Regions from separate parts of the Actinoplanes sp. NPDC026623 genome, predicted to be linked through region 3. Evidence: riboswitches for the same ligand, from Rfam matches in the RefSeq annotation. Region 3 holds a riboswitch; each other region holds the start of a gene.
The links. A riboswitch is a leader RNA that binds a small molecule or an ion and turns the genes downstream of it on or off. The one in region 3 is predicted to bind cyclic di-AMP.

Region 1 (6,047 bases), on a different contig from region 3:
ACGCCTGGCGCCGGGGAAGAGGCGCCAGGAGCGGGAGCGGCTGGAGATCTCGCAGTACGGCAGCGGCGACGTCCGGACCGTGTCGGCGGCCCACAGGTGCCACGCCTCACAGTCCGCCGGGCAGCACCCCCTCCTCGATGTCGGCGAACTCGTCCTCGCTCGCCGAGAGGTACTGCTCCCAGGACTGCTTGTCCCAGATCTCCACCCGCGTGCTCGCGCCGATCACGACCAGCTCGCGGTCGAGCGCCGCATACCCCCGCAGGTGGGCCGGGATGGTGACCCGGCCCTGCTTGTCGGGGATCTCGTCGTGCGCACTGGCGAAGAACACCCGGCTGTAGGCCCGGGCCGCCTTGTTGGTGACCGGCGCCTCGCGAAGCTGGCCCGCGATGCGCTGGAACTCGGGCATCGGGAAGACGTAAAGACAGCGCTCCTGCCCCTTGGTGATCACGACACCTCCCGCCAGCTCGTCGCGGAACTTCGCCGGGAGGATCAGCCGTCCCTTGTCGTCGAGGCGCGGGGTGTGCGTGCCGAGAAACATCGGCCCAACCCCCTGCCCCCGGGCGGTTTCGCGGACCGCCAGTCGTCTGGGCCGGCAACCCCCTCGGAGTCAGCTCCTCAGGCCCTGCCACTGCGCTCCACTCTACTCCACTTCCCTCCACCCGCAACCAGAATGGCGCGGCCTGCGAGTCAGATTCGCGGATGAATCCGCACGTCAGACACGGTGTTGCCGATGTGGAGGGGTTCAGCGCCCGCGCCATGGTCCACTTTCCGACATGCCGCCCACGCGGGCATGAAAGTCCCCCGAAATCGGGCGATCGGGAGGGGCGACCTGCCCTTCGGCGCTCGGGTGGGGAGCAAAGTGGAGGAGAAAGTGGAGCGCGCACGACAGTGGGGCGCGACCCGGACCGGGTCACGCCCCACTGATCTGTCGTACCGCTCTTACCGGTGCCGCACTGTACTTACTAGTGCCGTACCGCTGTGGACCTATGAGCGATTCTCAACCTGGCCTCGGGCCACGCTGGAGAACGCTCACCATCAGGCGGCGACGAGGCGCCGCACGACGTAGTTCTTGCCGTAGATCTTGTGCTTGCCGACCCGGGCGCCCGTGTGCGGCGAGTCCCACATGTAGCCGTTGCCCGCGTAGATGCCGGCGTGCGTGCCGTAGGAGCCCGACCGGAACACGATCAGGTCGCCGACCTTCTTCTTGCCGATGCTGATCTTCTTGCCGTACCGCTGCTGCGAGTTCGCCTTGTGCGGAAGCTTCTTGCCCGTCGTCTTGCGGTAGACGTACTGGGTGAAGCCCGAGCAGTCGAAACGCTTGGGACCCGCGGCGGCGAACTTGTAGAGCGCACCCTTGTGCTTCCTGGCCTCGGCGATCACCTTCGCGCCGCTGCTGCGCACGGTGACCCTGAAGGCCGGGCTGTTCACCCAGTGGACACCGGCCGCTCCGGTGTACTGGGTCCGGAACGAGGTGGTGAGGCCGGGCTTGGCGTACAGGGTCGCCGTGCCCTTGGTGGTCAGCTTCCTGGCCACCCAGGTGCGCCACTTGCCGTTGCGCTTGGCCTGCAGCCGGATCGAGCCCTTGGTGACGACCTTGCCGGTCTTCGGGTTGATCACCTTGGCGGTCACCCGGAACGACTTGCCCCACGCGATGGAGCGGGTCCCGGAGTTGGTGATCTTGGGCTTGATCACCGTTGCCGTTGCCGCCTCGACGACCGGAGCGGCGGACGCCGCCGGTGTGGCGACCAGCTGGCCGGCACAGAGGCAGAGACCCAGGGACAGTGCGATGGTGCCGGTTCCGCCGATGCGACGGTTCCGGCTCGAACTGCGTTCGTGCACGGTAGAGATATCCCTCCGGCACGCCTGCGAGGTTAGCTGTCGGGTTCGGGCGGGAAGGTTGCCCGGTCGCCGTCGGCGACTTCACCCCAAGGTCCGGGCGGCGCGCGCCGCCGAAGCGACGTGACCGCCGGCGGACCGAATCTGGGTCCCCCGTCCCTGCCCCCGTTTGCCTTTGTGGTGGTGACTAACTCAGTGGTCGTCTCGCCCGGACCGGGGCAGGGCTCGGCGTTGTCCGATGCGATACGAGCGGCGAGCGGATGCTCACCGGCCCAACCTTGCTACCTGATTTCCGTCGGAACCGTTGGCCCCCGGTTGGTTACTCAGAGTATTTGGCACATCTGAGCCTGTCCGGTTTGTAACCAGGCCGTGACAAATGCCAGCACGATCAGTAATCGTGCGCTTACCCTCCGCCTAAAGTTACGGGTGAAACACAACACACAAAAAGCCGTACCCGGGTGGATCATGGACCCGGTCAAGATCGGGAGAATGATGGCCTAAACGCCCCCACCGGCCCAAACGCGGCACCGAGCGGCGGAATGGAGATCATCCGTTCGGCCGATCCGGACCCACCGCAGGCCACGGACCCCGGGGCCACTCGACGTAGTGTCCGTTTCCGGTACCCTCGTCGCCGTGACGGACGGGAAATTGCCCCTACGGGCCAAGGTCGCGACATCCGTGTCGCGAACCGCCGCGGCGCTCTCACGGGCTGCGGGACGCGGTGACGGCTCGGTGATCGGCGGGTGGATCGGTCTCAAGATCGATCCTGACCTGCTCAGGAACCTGGCCGCGGGCCGCGCGATCGCGCTGGTGTCGGGCACCAACGGCAAGACCACCACGACCCGGTTCGCCGCGGCCGCGCTCGGCGTGCTCGGCCCGGTCGCCACCAACTCCTTCGGCGCCAACATGCCGACCGGGCACACCTCCGCCCTGGCCAAGGCCGGGGCCACCCCGTTCGCGGTGCTCGAGGTCGACGAGCACTACCTCGCCCGGGTGATCGACGAGACCACCCCGCGAGTGGTCGCCTTGCTCAATCTGTCCCGCGACCAGCTGGACCGGGCGAAGGAGGTGGCGATGATGGCGCAGATGTGGCGCACGGCGCTGGCCGCCCACCCCGACGTGCACGTGGTCGCCAACGCCGACGACCCGATGGTCGTCTGGGCGGCGATCGAGACCCGGCAGGTCGTGTGGTTCAGCGCCGGGCAGCGCTGGCACGACGACTCCTTCGTCTGCCCGCAGTGCGGCTCGCCCATCGAGCGCGCCGACGGCGACTGGTGGTGCGGCGGCTGCCCGCTGCGCCGCCCGCGGGCCCAGTGGACCGTCGAGGACGACGGCGTCGTCGACCCCCGGGGCGACTGGCACCTGATCAAGCTGCAGCTGCCGGGCCAGGTCAACCTCGGCAACGCGGCCACGGCGCTGGCCGTCGCGGCCGAGTTCGGCGTCCGGCCGATCGAAGCCACGCCGAGGCTCGCCGGCGTCGCCTCCGTGGCCGGCCGCTACGCACAGGTCGAGCGCGACGGGCGCAACATCCGGCTGCTGCTGGCCAAGAACCCGGCCAGCTGGCTCGAGGCCTTCGACATGGCCGAGGTCGCGCCGACGCTGCTCTCCATCAACGCCCGCGACCCCGACGGCTTCGACACCTCGTGGCTCTACGACGTCGACTTCTCCCCGCTCCGCGGGCGGCAGGTCCTGATCACCGGCGACCGGGCCTACGACCTGGCGGTTCGGCTGGAAGTGAACGATGTGGCCTTCCGGCACGTGCATACCTTCGACGAGGCGGTGCGGGCGAGTCCGCCGGGTCGCCTCGAGGTGATCGCGAACTACACGGCGTTCCAGGACATCCGAGCGGAGTTGGACCGTGTCAACTGAGCTGGCCCCGCGGCGGAAGACCGAGGACGAATCATGAGTGAGAGCACGCTACGGATCGTTTGGATCTACCCCGACCTGCTGTCGACGTACGGCGACCGGGGCAACATGCTGATCCTGCGCCGCCGGGCCGCCCTGCGGAACATCCCGGTGGAGAGCTACGAGGTCCGCTCCGACCAGGCGCTGCCCACCACCGCCGACATCTACCTGATCGGCGGCGGCGAGGACGGGCCGCAGGCGCTCGCGGCACAGCGGCTGATCGCCGACGGCGGCCTGCACCGGGCCGTGCACCAGGGCGCGGCCGTGCTGGCCGTCTGCGCGGGTTACCAACTCTTCGGTGGATCGTTCTATGCGAAGGGTGCCAAATGCGCCGGACTGGACCTGCTCGACCTCACTTCCGACCGGGGCGAGACCCGCGCGGTCGGTGAGGTTCGCGGCGACATCGACCCTCGGCTGGGCCTGCCACCGCTGACCGGCTTCGAGAACCACGGCGGCCGGACCCTGCTCGGCCCCGGTGCCGCGCCGCTCGCCCGGGTCACCGCCGGCGTCGGAAACGACGGCCAGACAGAGGGTGCCTGGCACGGAAAGATCCTCGGCACCTACGCACACGGGCCGGCACTCGCTCGCAACCCAGCTATAGCCGATCTGCTACTGCGTTGGGCGATCGGTGCGGATAGTCTTCAACCGCTCGACGACTCCTGGGCCGACCGGCTTCGTGGCGAGCGGCTCGCCGCAGCGGGCGCCGTATGACCCCGTAACTGACGCCCGACCAGCACGACCTGTCCTGGACCGACGAGAAGTTGGGGCGGTACGCCTGCATGACTGACCTCCTGATCGCCCCGCGGGGCATCGAAACCCCCGCCACGGACCCTCAGGGCAGCACGCACCACCCGGCAACCCCCCTCGGCCGGCGACTCGTGCGGGTCGGCATCCTCGGCACGGTCGTGGCCTCGCTCGGCATCGCCGCCGCGGTCCTGCCCCTGCACGCCATCGCCGACTCGGTCGTCGCCCTCGGCCCCGCGGCCGCCGTGGCGATCGCCGTGGTCGGCGGCCTGCTGCTCTCGGTGCTCGTGCCCCGCACGGCGATCACCCTCGCCTGCGGCGCGCTGCTCGGCCCGGCGACCGGCGCGGTGACCGCGCTGGCCGCGGCCGTCATCGCCGGCATCGCCACCTACTACGCGGGCCGCTGGGCCGGCCGGGGCGCGCTCGGCGCCCGGGCCGGCGGCAAGCTCGAACGCCTCGACGGCTGGCTGAACCGCCGCGGCCTCGCCGCGGTGCTGCTGGTCCGCTTCCTGCCGCTCGCGCCCTTCGGCCTGATCGGCTACGCCTACGGCACGACGTCGGTCTGCCGGTTCCGCTACCTGCTCGGCACCACGGTCGCGGCGGTGCCGTCCGCGGTCTCGTACGCGGTGATCGGCGCGGCCGTCACGTCGCCGGGCTCGATGAACCCGCTGACGCTGGCCCCGGCCGCCATCGGCATGGGCCTGACCACCGCGATCGTGCTGCGCTGGCGCCTGGCCGCCCGTCGCGACGCGGCCGCCGCGGCCCTGGCCGCGTCCGCCGCCTGACCCGCCCGAGCGGTCCCCGGCGGCACGGCCGCCGGGGCAACGCGGAACGGCCCGCCGCGAACAGTTCGCGACGGGCCGCCCGGAACGCCTCGGTCAGACGACGATGCTGACCAGCCGGCCCTTGACCACGATCACCTTGCGCGGCTCCCGGCCGGCCAGTACCTCGGCGACCTCGGCCAGCGCCGCCGCGCGTACGGAATCCTCGGTCGTGTCGGGCGCGACCTCGACCCGACCGCGGACCTTGCCGTTCACCTGGACCGGATAGGTGATCGACTCCGCGATCAGCATGGCGGGATCCGCCACCGGGAACTCCGTGTAGGCCAGGGTGCCGTCGTGCCCCAGCTTGCGCCACAGCTCCTCGGCCAGGTGCGGCGCGAACGGCGACATCATCAGCACCAGCGGCTCGATCGCCTCCCGCGACGCCGTCGGCAGCGGCGTCAGCGCGTTGGTCAGCTCGATCAGCTTCGCGATCGCCGTGTTGAAGCGCAGCTCGTCGTTGTCGCCGCGGACGCCGTCGATGATCCGGTGCAGGATCCGCCGGGTCTTGACGTCCAGCGGGTCGTCGGTGACCCGGACCGCGCCGGTCGTCTCGTCCACGACCAGGCGCCAGACCCGCTGCAGGAAGCGCTGCGCGCCGACCACCGCGCGGGTCTCCCACGGGCGCGAGACGTCCAGCGGGCCCATCGCCATCTCGTAGACCCGGAACGTGTCGGCGCCGTACTGCGCGCACATCTCGTCGGGGGTGACGACGTTCTTCAGGCCCTTGCCCATCTTGCC
Region 2 (6,047 bases), on a different contig from region 3:
GCAAATGTTAGCCTGCACACATGGACGATCTACCGAGCCGGCTGCTGACCCGGACCGCGGCCCTGGCCGGGCGCCTCGTCACCGAGCGCTTCGCCGAGATCGGCGCGCGCGGCTACCACTACCGGCTGCTCACGACGCTGATCGAGGACGGCCCGGCCAGCCAGGCCGACCTGGGACGGCGCACGGACATCCACCTCAGCGACATGGTCGCGGCGCTCAACGAACTGTCGGAGGGTGGCTACGTGGAGCGCCGGCCGGACCCGGCGGACCGGCGCCGCAACACCGTGACGGTGACCCCCGAGGGCCGGCGGCGCGCCGAGGCCCTGGCCGCCCGGGCCGCGGAGATCCAGGAAGAGCTGCTCGCGCCGCTGTCGGCCGCCGAGCGCGGTGAGTTCGTGCGGCTGCTGCACCTGGTCAGCTCAGCCGCGGCTGAAGGCTGAGCGCCACGTCGAGGGCCTGACCGGGCGCCCAGTCGTCGCCCTGCGCGTCCCAGACCTCCGACAGCACGGCCTGCACGAAGCCCCACGCGACGACGCGTTCGATCGGCATGTCGAGACCGTCGGCGAACTGCTCGATCCGCGCCGGCAGCAGGTCGAGCACCGGCTCGTCGCCGTCGAAGGGGTTGTAGAGCACCGCGCCGACCTCGTAGCCGGGGTCGCCGAGCAGGCCGTGCGGGTCGATGGCCAGCCACGGCTCCCGGGTCCCGGCCAGCACGTTCTCGTGGTGCAGGTCGCCGTGCAGGACGACGCGGCGCTCGGCGGAGGCACACAACTCGTCGAAGAGACCGGCGGCCCGCTCGACCAGGCGGCGCGGAATCGGGCCGTCGCCCGGGAAACGCCGCAGGTGCGCGGCGAAGTCGTCGCGGTACGAGGTCAGTTCCGCACAGGCCAGGCCGGGCGGCGCGGGCCGGTGCAGGCGCCGCATCGTGTCGATCAGGACGGCGGTCGCCCGCTCGTCGTGCTCCGCCACCAGGGTGCGCAGCGTGTGCCCGGGCTCCACCCGCTCGAGCAGCAGGGCGCCGCGGTCCTCGTCGCGGTCCAGCAGCGCGGCCGCGCCCGCACCGGCGAACAACGACAGCGCCGCGGCCTCGTGCGACTGGTCGGCGGCCGACGGCACGCCGAGCTTGAGCACCGCCGGGGTGCCGTCGGCCCGGCGCGCGGGCGCCACCCAGTTGAAGCTCAGCTCGTACGGCGCGCCGACGGTCAGCCGCCAGTCCCGGGCGACGGCGTCGAGGGTCGCCGGCAGGCCGGCCAGCCAGTCCCGGCCGGCCTCGCCCCAGGCGGCGGCGACGTTGCGGGTGAAGGCGGCGGGAAACATCCGCCCATCCTGCCAGCGCGTCGTGATCGGGCTCAGTAGCGCCCGACGTAGTGGTAACCCGCGTTGAGGCTGCCCGGCGCCGCCCGGACCGGGGCGAGCGCGTCGAACGGTGCCACCTCCAAATACCGGATCGGGTTGCGGTCGGCGTCGACGGTCGGTACGTCGACGGTGCCCGGCGCGGTGCCGCTCTCGACCCAGTCGATCAGTGGGGTGAGGAGGTCGGGCACGCCGATCTCGGACGGGTTGCCGTCGGCGTCGGCCGGGCCGAAGAGGCAGTGGTAGCCGGCCGGGATCAGGTAGAGGCGGGTGAAGGCGTCGGCGCCGCCGCGCCGCTGGACCGCGCGGTAGTAGTCGATCGTGGAGAACGGCGGGATCGAGGCGTCGGCCCAGCCGTGCCAGAGGATCAGTCTGCCGCCGTGGGCGCGGAACGCCGACAGGTCGGGGTCGTTGGCGTTGTAGAGCGCGTCGCCGACCAGGTTGAGCCGGTCGAAGGTGGCCCTGCTGAACCTGACGTCGGTGAGCCGGAAGCCGGCGGGCAGCACGGTCGGGTAGCCGAGGTAGCGCAGGTACTGGTAGGCGATCTCGCCCGCCCCGCCGGGCGGCGAGCCGGAGCGGACCACGAACTGGTCGATCCAGCCGAGTTCGGAGCCGTAGGGCATGCCGCCGTTGTAGAGCCCGTCCGGGCCGCGGTAGAACGCCACCACCGCCGCCACCTGGGCCGGGGTCAGGCAGGTCGGGTGGTCGGTGCCGGGCGGGCAGCGCAGCGAGGACGGCTGGAAGCCGCAGCGGCGCGGGTCCTGGACGATCTCGCCGCACGCCCTGACCACCGCGGCGTGCAGGGCGGGCAGCTTGTCCGGGCCGAGGACCTGGTCGCCGTGCCGGTCGGTGTTGTGCACGGCGAGCCAAGCCTGCAGCAGCACCAGCGGCGCCTCGTTGCCGGCCGGGGCGCCGGCCAGGATGCCGTCGAAGTCGGCCGGGTAGCGCTGGGCCAGGTTGAGTGCCTGGCGGCCGCCGGTCGAGCAGCCGTCGAAGTAGCGGTGGGCCGGCCCGTGCCCGTAGTACGCGGTGATCAGGGCGTCGGACGCCCGCCGCAGCCGGTGCTCGGAGGTCCGCCCCCATTCGACGCGGGCCCGCGGGTCGGCGCCCCAGGTGGCCGGCTGCGCGCCCGCGTTGTCACCGGTGTGGCCGCTGTCGTCGCCGGCCAGCACCAGCGTCTTGTCGCGCACGGCCTCGCAGAGCACCCCGGCGTTGGGGAACGCGAAGTTGGGCACCGTGCCGCACAGGCCGCTGCAGCCGAGCTGGAGATAGTCGCCGGACCAGCCGCTGACCGGCAGGTCGACGGTGAAGTGGACGGCCGGGTCGAGCACGCCCTCGACCCGGCAGAAGCCGTCGTCGGTGCCGGTGGCGGCCGAGGTGACCCGGCCTTGCGGGACGTGGACGGCGGTGAGGGCGCCGCAGCCGGGCGCCGCGGTCGCCCGGCCGGCCGCGCCCACCCCGCCCAGCACCAGTGGAACGGTGGCCAGTAGGACCAGAAGTCTGCGCAATCTCATGTGGAAGGACGCTAGACACGGTCCGGCCCGTCGGAATCGGCCTGCCGAACGACCCTCGGCTCATCCTCGGGACGGAGGCGCGGTGCCGCGGCGCAGACGGAAGAAGCCGCCACTTGCGTGGCGGCTTCCCCGTGTAACTGCGTGGCAGAATCAGCCAGGTCGGCGCATGCCGGAGATGCCACCGGTGCGGTCGATCGAGGCCATCCGCACGTGGTCACCGGTGTGTGGCGCGTGAACCATGGTGCCGCCACCCACATAGATGCCCACGTGGTGCACGGGACTGCCGTAGAAGATCAGATCGCCCGGCTGCAGTTCACTGCGGCTGACCGACCTGCCCTCCCTGATCTGGTCACCCGTGAAGTGCTCCAGGTGCACACCGACGCTCCCCCACGCCTCCTTGGTGAGGCCGGAGCAGTCGTAACCGCCCGGACCCTCGGCCCCGAAGACGTAGGGCTTGCCGATGAGGTCGCACGCGCGCTGCGCCGCCCGGCCACCCTTGTCGTTTGTGTAGTCGACCGGGCACGCGCCCGTCTTGAGCGGACCGTCGGCGCCGCCACTCGCGCCGTACGCCCTGATCCGCAACTTCTGCAGGTCGTCGACCTTCTTCTGGATGGTCTTCTTCTGCTGTGCCAGCAGCTTGTCGCGCGCTGCCACGGCATCGGTGAGAGTGTCCAGATCACGCTTGTCGGACGACAGCTGATCGCGCAGCTTCGACACGCCCGCGATCGACTCGCGCTGGTGCCGGCTGAACTGATCGAGGAACGTGAGCTTCTCGGTCAGCCCCGTCGGCGAGCCGCTGACGATCATGGCCTTCATCGCGTTGGGCGAACCCTGCATGTAGGCCTGGCCCGCCATGTTGCCCACCTGCGACATGGCGAGATTGACCTGCAGCTCCAGCGGAGCGAGCCGCTTGTCGATCTTCTTGAGCTGAGCCCGGTTCTTGAGCAGCTGGTTGTGCACGTCGTTGTACTGCTCAATCACCAGTTCGAGCTTGTCCCACTGCTGGTCGATCTGCTTTTCGATGCTCGACGGGGACGGCGTCGCGTGCGCCGCTCCGGGAGCAACAAGAATCCCGACCGCGGCGACCGCGCAGGCGATGCTGCGCAGAATTGCGGCGCGTCGCGCCTCAATCCGTTTCACTTAGGTGCAGTGTCCTTTCTTCCCTGAACCGCCGACCGGGTTAGCTGACGGGTTCGGACGGGAAGCTCGCCCGGCCACGATGTCGCTGTGGCTTGACCCCGGTTTCCTGGGTCCCCGGCTCGTTCGCACGATTAGGCGTGGCTCGTCAGTTCGCCCGGGGCCGGACGAGGGGGGACTGCCGAGCCGGGACCACCGTACTCCCGATCACCATCGATGAGAACCCGGCGTTACCAGGGCACACAGCGCATAACACCCGGTGACCGAACGTAATTAATACAGACTTAAAGAGGCCACGCCGAGAGGGCCCGGTCCAGCCAGGGCAGCACCACGATCACTGTGGGTAACACCAGCAGTCCGGCCGCCGCGGTGGCCACCGCGACGGTCAGGCCCGCTGACCGGGGGTCGGTGCCCGCCAGCCGGTCCAGCCGCCGCCGGCGCTCCGCGGAGGCGCCGCGGACCTCGGCCGGGGCGTCCGGGCTGACCGCATCGCCGAGCAGCGCGAGGGCCGTGCGCAGCGGGGCCGCGCCGCCGCGGCGCCGGGCCGCGTCGTCCGCGACCATCTCCAACAGCAGGTGTACGGCGTCGAGCGGCGCCCGGCTGCGCAGCGGCCGGGGCACCGCCCGGTAGAACGCGGTGAACGACTCCATCACCACGTCGTGGCGGTGCCGCAGGTGTGCCTGCTCGTGCGCGATCACCACGCCCACCTGGGCGGCGTCCAGGACCCGCAGCGCGCCGCTGCTGAGCACCACCCGCGACGAGCGCCCCGGCAGGCAGTACGCGATCGGCAGCGGACCGTGCAGCACCCGCAGCCCGTCGGGCACCTCGGCCGGCAGCTCGCCGTGGCGCTCGGCGCTGTCGAGGAGGTCGACAAGCATCCGGTGCCGGGCCCGGCGGGCCCGCGAGCGGCTGCCGACCCGGAACAGCGAGACCGCCAGCCGCAGGATGATCAGCGCGGCGACGGCCAGGGCGCCGAGCAGCGCGGCGGCGCCGACCGGACGGCCGGAGCCCAGCTCGCTGACCAGTTCCTGCGGCGCGGCCAGCACGACGCCGAGCGCGCAGAGCACCCCGGCCAGGGTGATGCTCTGCCAGAGCAGCACGGCGGCGCCCGGCGCCCGGTCGGGCCAGCGGGCCGGCGCGAGGAAGCCCGGCACGACCAGCGACAGCGTGAGCCCGAGCGCGCCGAGCAGCAGCGCGGTCACGGCGCGACGCCCGGGTCCCTCCGCGCCGCCTCGATCGCGGCGGTGAGCGCCGACGGGTCGATCCGGCCGACGAAGTGAGCGAGGGCCGCGTCGCGGACGCCGTCGGGGGCGGCGCTGAGCGCGTCGAGCATCAGGGCGGCCGTCATCTCCTCGCGGCTCTGCGCGGGCGCGTAGCGGTAGGCGCGGTCGGCGCGCTGCTGCAGGACGACGCCCTTCTTGGCGAGCCGGTCGAGCACGGTCATCACCGTCGTGTACGCGAGGTCGCGGTCGCGGCTGAGCCCGTCGTGCACCTGGCGCACGGTCAGTGGCTCGCGCGCGTCCCACAACTGCGTCATGACGTCGCGCTCGAGGTCCCCCAGTGCCATGCGGACCACTCTACTGCACGGCGTCGTACTACGATGCGTAGTATCTACTACGGAATGTCGTAGAGGAGACAACCATGGATGTGCTCGACCTGACCCGGCTGCAGTTTGCGGTGGTGACGATCTATCACTACTTCTTCGTGCCGCTGTCGATCAGCCTGGCCTGCGCCGCCGCCGGGCTGGAGATCGCCTGGCTGCGTACCCGCCGGGAGGCGTACCTGCGGCTGACGAAGTTCGTGGGCGGGCTGCTCATCGTCACGTTCGCCGTCGGCGTCGTCACCGGGCTCGTGCAGGAGTTCCAGTTCGGCATGGGCTGGAGCAACTTCGCCCGCTTCTACGGCGACGTGTTCGGCCCGACGCTCGCCATCGAGGGCATGCTCGCGTTCTTCCTCGAGGCCACGTTCCTGGCCCTGTGGTACTTCGGCTGGGACCGGCTGCCGCGCCGGCTGCATGCGGCCACGATCGTGGTGGTCGCCGCC
Region 3 (6,047 bases):
GGCCGCCCGTACGACGCCTACCTGCGGCGTCAGGCGGATTCCGCGTACGCCAAGGACCGGACCGGCTTCGACGCCTACGGCAGCCACTGGGCCGGCCCGTACGCCGGCACGAACCACTCCTGCCAGCACAGCGCGCTCGACCTGATGAACGCGGCTCCGTGACTCAGGGAGCCGCGGTGCCCGCCTTCAGCGCGGCGATGATCGCCGCGCTGAGCTTCTCGAGGTAGTCGTCGTCGATCGGGGTGCGGGCGACCGCCAGCCGCCAGTACAGCGGCCCGATCATCAGGTCGACCGCGAGGTCGGGGTCGGTGCCCGCGGGCAGTTCCCCGCGGGCGACGGCCTGGCCGACTATCTGCCCGCCGACGGCCTGCTGGTGGGTGCGCAGCGCACCCTGCAGCGTCTCGGCGATCTTCGGGTTGCGCGCCGCCTCGGCCATCAGGTCGGGGATGATCTGCGACGCGATGCGGTGCCCCAGCGCCTTGCTGAGGATGAACATCAGCAGTTGCAGATCCCCCGCAAAGCTTCCCGTATCGGGCATTGGCACGCTGCGCTCCGCTACCGCGGAGACGATCTCGAGTACCATTTCGAGCTTGTTGCTCCACCGGCGGTAGATCGCCGTCTTGCCGACACCGGCCCTGCGGGCCACCGCCTCGATGGAGAGTCGTCCGTAACCGACCTCGGCCAACTCGTTCATGACCGCATTCCGGATGGCCGCGGTGATGTCCCCGCGGAGCACCGCCGCTCCGGCAGGTGCACGTTTCGCTGTTGCCACGGTCTCACTATACGCCAGGACGCAACGGTTGCGTTCCGGCGCTCGTTCGGCTAGTTTCGGGTCAGCGTCGATACGACGCCGTTTCATCCCGCACACTTGTACCTGTGTCCCCGGACGAATCAACCAGGTCCCCGGCCCCCAGCGGACCGACCAGATCGGAGCGCTACCCCATGCCCCCTACGGCGGTCGCCGATTCCGACACCGGCATCTCGCTCGCGGAGCTGGCCCGCAGGCACGGCCTGAGCGCCGCCGGTAAGCCGCCCAGCCTGCCGAACTACACGCGGCAGCTCTGGGCCTACCGGCACTTCATCGCGTCCTACGCGAACGCCAAGGTCGCCTCGACGCTGGGTCGCACCAAGCTCGGCGTGTTCTGGCAGGTGCTGACCCCGCTGATCAACGCCACGGTCTACTACGTGATCTTCGGCGTGGTGCTGAACACCAAGCACGGCGTCGACAACTTCGTCCCGTACCTGTGCACCGGCGTCTTCATCTTCGGTTTCACCGCGACCACGGTGCAGGCCGGCATCGGGGCGATCAGCTCCAACATGGGACTGATCCGGGCCCTGCACTTCCCGCGGGCCAGCCTGCCGCTCGCCATCACCATGGTCGAGATTCGCAACATGATCGCCTCGATGACCGTGCTCATGATCATCGTGCTGGGCTTCGGCGAGCCGATCACCTGGGAATGGCTGCTGATCGTCCCGATCTTCCTGCTTCAGTCGATCTTCAACGCCGGCCTCGCCATGGGGGTGGCCCGGCTCGGCTCCAAGGTCGCCGACTTCAAGCAGCTTGTGCCGTTCGTCATGCGGATCTGGATGTACGGCTCCGCCGTGCTCTACCCGGTCACCCGCTTCTCCGATCACCTGACCGGCTGGAAGCTGGCCGTGATCGAGGCCAACCCGATGCTGATCTTCATCGACCTCATGCGGCACGCGCTGATGGAGAACGTGCCGCTGGCGGCCCCGGCCCCGGTGTTGTGGCTCCAGGCGATCGGCTGGGCCGCCGTGGTCGGCTTCGGCGGGTATTTCTACTTCTGGCGCGGAGAGAAGGGGTACGGCCGTGGCTGACTCCAGCAGCGACCGGCGCGAGCCGACGGTCATCGTCGACGACGCGCACGTGGTCTACCGAGTGCACCAGTCGGCCGCGCCCGGCACGGGCAGCCCGCTGGCGAGCTTCAAACGGATCATCACCGGCGACAAGCCGAGCACGCTGCGCGAGGTGCACGCGATCAAGGGCGTCAGCTTCGTGGCCTACAAGGGCGAGGCCGTCGGCCTGATCGGCACCAACGGCTCCGGCAAGTCGACCCTGCTGCGGGCGATCGCCGGGCTGCTCCCGGTCGAGCGGGGCGCGATCTACGCGGCCGGGCAGCCGTCGCTGCTCGGCGTCAACGCGGCCCTGATGAACGACCTGCCGGGCGAGCGCAACGTCGTGCTCGGCTGCCTGGCGATGGGCATGTCTCCGGCGCAGGTGAAGTCCAAGGTGCAGGAGATCGTCGACTTCTCCGGGATCAACGAGCGCGGCGACTTCAGCTCGCTGCCGATGCGCACCTACTCGTCCGGCATGTCGGCGCGGCTGCGGTTCTCGATCGCGGCGGCCAAGAAGCACGACGTGCTGCTGATCGACGAGGCGCTGGCCACCGGCGACGCGAAGTTCCGCCGGCGCAGCGAGCAGCGGGTCCGCGACCTGCGCGCCGAGGCCGGCACGGTCTTCCTGGTCAGCCACAGCGAGCAGTCGATCCGGGACACCTGCGAGCGCAGCATCTGGCTCGAGTCGGGGCTGATCCGGGCGGACGGCCCGACCGAGGACGTGCTGAAGGAGTACGAGGCCTACACCAAGCGGTAGGCCCCGCACCCCCTTCGCGTGGGGCTAGCGCATCGAGAGATGCACGTGGTTCGTGTGATCACTTGAGGGGTCGCCGTTACCCCTCGTGTAGGCCTTCCAGCCGCTGCTGGGCAACCAGATCCGCCGGAACCAGATCACGTAGAGCACGCCCAGCCGGCTGGAATTGCCGATGAAGTAGTTCGCCAGATTATTGCCGTAGGTCTTGCTGCTGCCGGTCGCGACGCCGCCGAAGCCCTTCTTGTCGGCGGCGAAGTCGCAGGCCCGGCCCTTGGGGTGCTCGCCGCTGTTCTGATGGCGGAAGCACGCGACGAAGTGGGTGAAGCCGTCCTTCTTCGCCTCCTTCATCGCGTGCAGGGTGCGCGGCGTGATGCAGCCGGACGTCGTCGGGTCGTTGACGGAGCAGGACTCGTCCGGCAGCGACCCGTCGGAGTTGCGCGGCGCGGCCGCGGCCCGCAGGTCGCTCCCGCCGCCGCTGGAGCCACCGCCGCTGGACTCGGTGCCGCCCGAGGACTCCTCGGCGCCGTTCGACGCGCCGGCCGCGTTGGCCGCATCGAGCGCCCGCTCCGCCTGCGCCTTGCGCTTGGCCATGATGTCGACCTGACGCTGCTGGTCGCGGATCTCGGCGTCGATCGCGGCCTTCGCCCGCTGCTGCCGGTCCCTCGAGTCCTTGAGGTCACGCACCGCGCGGTTCTGCTTGGCGGCGACCGTCTCGAGCATCTCCGCGCGGTCCAGCATGCTGCCGGTGGAGTCGGCGGTGAGCAGGGCGGTCATCGGCCCGAGCCGCCCGACGCGGTAGGACTGCTGGACGATGTCGTCCAGCGCCGCCTGCCGCGGGCCGAGCTCGGTGTCGATCTCCTTGAGCTTGTCGATCAGCTGCTGCTGGCGCGCCTTGGAGCGGGCCAGCGCCTCCTTGGCCTCGACGAAGCCCTTGGACGCCGCTTCGAGCTGCTCGATCAGGGACTTGGAGCCGCCCTCGCCGTCGTCGCCGGAGTCACCCGGCGCGGCGAGCGGCCGAGGTGCGGCGGAGGCCGGGGACGGGGCGACGAGCGCCAGCCCCGAGGTGGCGACGAGCGCCGCGAGCACGGTCGCTAATCGTCGGCGGGCAGGTTTAAGCCTCACGTGCTTTCCTTCCGTCGGCCGCCGACCGGGTTAGCTGACGGGTTCGGGACGGAAGCGATCCCTACCGGTCCGCGCCTGCGGCGTGGACCCGATTCACCCCATTACTCGGTTGGTTCCCCGGCTCGCCTTGCGGCGATTAAGCGGCGGTCTGCGCTGAGACCGTGACGAACACTACCCATCGATGCTAAGAATCGACAGGTGTCGCACTCTGGGCAACAATGCGGCCACTCGGCGTGATTTCGGCGCGGAAAGAATGCAACGACTCACACCTATGACTCGCCGCGGCTCGACTACCTGCGCATTCCATCGAAAGGTAACGGAAAGTCGTTGGTAGGTAACGCTTATATCGGCCTTGCGAAGACTGGCAGACGGCCCGTTGTCGGGTAAGCTGGCCGCCGGTTGCTGCCAAGAAGGCACCGCCCCCAAGGTGCCGGCAGCCCACCGCCTAATCGCCGCAAGGCGAGCCGGGGAACCACGCGTAGTAGTGGGGTGAATCCACTTAACAGTGGTAGGGATCGCTTCCGTCCCGAACCCGTCAGCTAACCCGGTCGGCGGCCACGCGGAAGGATTTTGAATGACGGCAAGACCCCGCCGGTGGCTGGTCCTCGCCCTGGCACCGCTAGTCGCGGTCTCGATGCTGATCGCGCCCGCCGCACCGGCAAGCGCCGACCCCGACGACTCGAAGTCGGCGACCGCCGACGACGGCGAAGAGGATCAGCTTCTCAACGACGTGCTCGACTCCACGGGCCGGCGTTTCGTCGCGGCGAAGTCGGCGGTCGCGAAGTCGACCAAGACGCAGCTCGCCCTCGCCCTCAGGGTCAAGAACGCCGAGTCCCGGCGAGACGCCCTGCTTCCCGAGGTCAGCGCGGTGGCGGCTCAGCAGTACCGCACCGGTGGCATCTCCACCATGGGCTTCCTGCTCAACACCAAGGGCCCGGAGAGCTTCCTCAAGATGGCGGTCTCCCTCGAGGAGATCAACGCCCTCAACGACAACAAGCTGCACGCGCTCTACCAGGCCATCGACGAGGTCAACACGGAGAAGCTGCACCTCGACCAGGAGGTCAAGGCCCAGCAGCAGAACCTCGCCTCGATGAGGAAGCAGAAGGAGTCGGCGGAGAACGCCCTGGCGAAGGTCGGCGGTGACACGGTGACCGGCGGTTTCGTGCTGGCCAATTCGCCGAAGGCCGCACCGGCGCCGCGCGACTCCAACGGCGATTTCGGCCCCGAGTCGTGCAGCGTGAACGACCCGACGACCAGCGGCTGCATCACCCCGCGCACGTTCCATATGTACAAGGAAGTAAAGAAGGCGAACTTCAAGCGGTTCGTCGGCTGCCACCGCAACGGCGGCCCATTCGAGCATCCCAAGGGTCGAGCCTGCGACTGGTCGCTGCAGAACAGCGGCTTCGCGCCCTGGCACAACCAGGACACCCGGGAGTACGGCAACAACCTGATGGCGTTCCTGGTCCGCAACGCCGACCAGCTGGGCATCCTTTACGTCATCTGGAACAGGATGATCTGGTTCCCGGCGACAGGTTGGAAGACCTACCACGGCCCGAGCAACCACACCGACCACGTACACGTGTCGATGCTCTGACCGCCGGCCACGGCCTACGACTGAGGCCCCCGTCCACCTGGACGGGGGCCTCAGTTGTCGGTGGGGCTCAGGAACCCGTGGCCCGGCGGACCGGGGCGCGACCGGCCGGCTGGGTCGGTGACGGTCCCGTCGGCGGCGCCGGCGGGATGGCCAGCACGACCGGCTTCACCTGGGTGATCGTGACCTCCTTGCCGTGGTGCAGGAGGTCGAGCCGGGCCGATCCGCCGCCGTTGCGCAGCGAATAGGTGACGTCGTCCGCCGTCACCTGCACCCGCAGCCGCAGGCCGCGCCAGAGCAGCGAGAACTCCAGCGCGTTGATCCGGCTCGGCAGGCGCGGCGCGAACGACAGCTGTCCGTTCGAGTCCCGCATGCCGCCCAGGCCCGCCACCAGGGCGATCCAGGAGCCGGCCAGCGACGCCACGTGCACGCCGTCGCGGGCGTTCTGGTGCAGGTCGTGCAGGTCCATCAGGGCGGCCTCACCCAGATAGTCGTGTGCCAGCTCGACGTAGCCCACCTCGGCGGCCATGACCGCCTGGATGCACGCCGACAGCGACGAGTCCCGCACGGTACGCGAGTCGTAGTAGGCGAAGTTGCGGGACTTCTCCTCCGGCGTGAAGGCGTCGCCGCGCACGTACATCGCCATGACCAGGTCGGCCTGCTTGACCACCTGCTTGCGGTACAGGTCGAAGTAGGGGTAATTCAGCAGCAGCGGGTACGCCT

Region 1: another riboswitch for cyclic di-AMP. It lies ahead of AB0F10_RS19790 (C40 family peptidase); the one in region 3 lies ahead of AB0F10_RS10100 (hypothetical protein).
Region 2: another riboswitch for cyclic di-AMP. It lies ahead of AB0F10_RS41070 (NlpC/P60 family protein); the one in region 3 lies ahead of AB0F10_RS10100 (hypothetical protein).

The regions. Positions count from the first base shown of each region.
Region 1 is NZ_JBEZXZ010000061.1:34,914-40,960, reverse strand. Features, by position in the region: gene mraZ (division/cell wall cluster transcriptional repressor MraZ) at 107-538, opposite strand; gene AB0F10_RS19790 (C40 family peptidase) at 1,036-1,839, opposite strand; cyclic di-AMP (ydaO/yuaA leader) riboswitch at 1,846-2,032, opposite strand; gene AB0F10_RS19785 (MurT ligase domain-containing protein) at 2,485-3,705, shown strand; gene AB0F10_RS19780 (glutamine amidotransferase) at 3,739-4,452, shown strand; gene AB0F10_RS19775 (VTT domain-containing protein) at 4,521-5,270, shown strand; gene leuS (leucine--tRNA ligase) at 5,364-6,047, opposite strand, start outside.
Region 2 is NZ_JBEZXZ010000262.1:2,737-8,783, forward strand. Features, by position in the region: gene AB0F10_RS41055 (MarR family winged helix-turn-helix transcriptional regulator) at 21-440, shown strand; gene AB0F10_RS41060 (aminoglycoside phosphotransferase family protein) at 415-1,317, opposite strand; gene AB0F10_RS41065 (tannase/feruloyl esterase family alpha/beta hydrolase) at 1,350-2,867, opposite strand; gene AB0F10_RS41070 (NlpC/P60 family protein) at 3,018-4,007, opposite strand; cyclic di-AMP (ydaO/yuaA leader) riboswitch at 4,022-4,155, opposite strand; gene AB0F10_RS41075 (M56 family metallopeptidase) at 4,289-5,206, opposite strand; gene AB0F10_RS41080 (BlaI/MecI/CopY family transcriptional regulator) at 5,203-5,571, opposite strand; gene AB0F10_RS41085 (cytochrome ubiquinol oxidase subunit I) at 5,646-6,047, shown strand, end outside.
Region 3 is NZ_JBEZXZ010000023.1:39,012-45,058, reverse strand. Features, by position in the region: gene AB0F10_RS10120 (glycoside hydrolase family 76 protein) at 1-162, shown strand, start outside; gene AB0F10_RS10115 (TetR/AcrR family transcriptional regulator) at 164-772, opposite strand; gene AB0F10_RS10110 (ABC transporter permease) at 943-1,839, shown strand; gene AB0F10_RS10105 (ABC transporter ATP-binding protein) at 1,832-2,614, shown strand; gene AB0F10_RS10100 (hypothetical protein) at 2,639-3,733, opposite strand; cyclic di-AMP (ydaO/yuaA leader) riboswitch at 3,737-3,886, opposite strand; cyclic di-AMP (ydaO/yuaA leader) riboswitch at 4,166-4,304, shown strand; gene AB0F10_RS10095 (hypothetical protein) at 4,308-5,327, shown strand; gene AB0F10_RS10090 (glycoside hydrolase family 65 protein) at 5,395-6,047, opposite strand, start outside.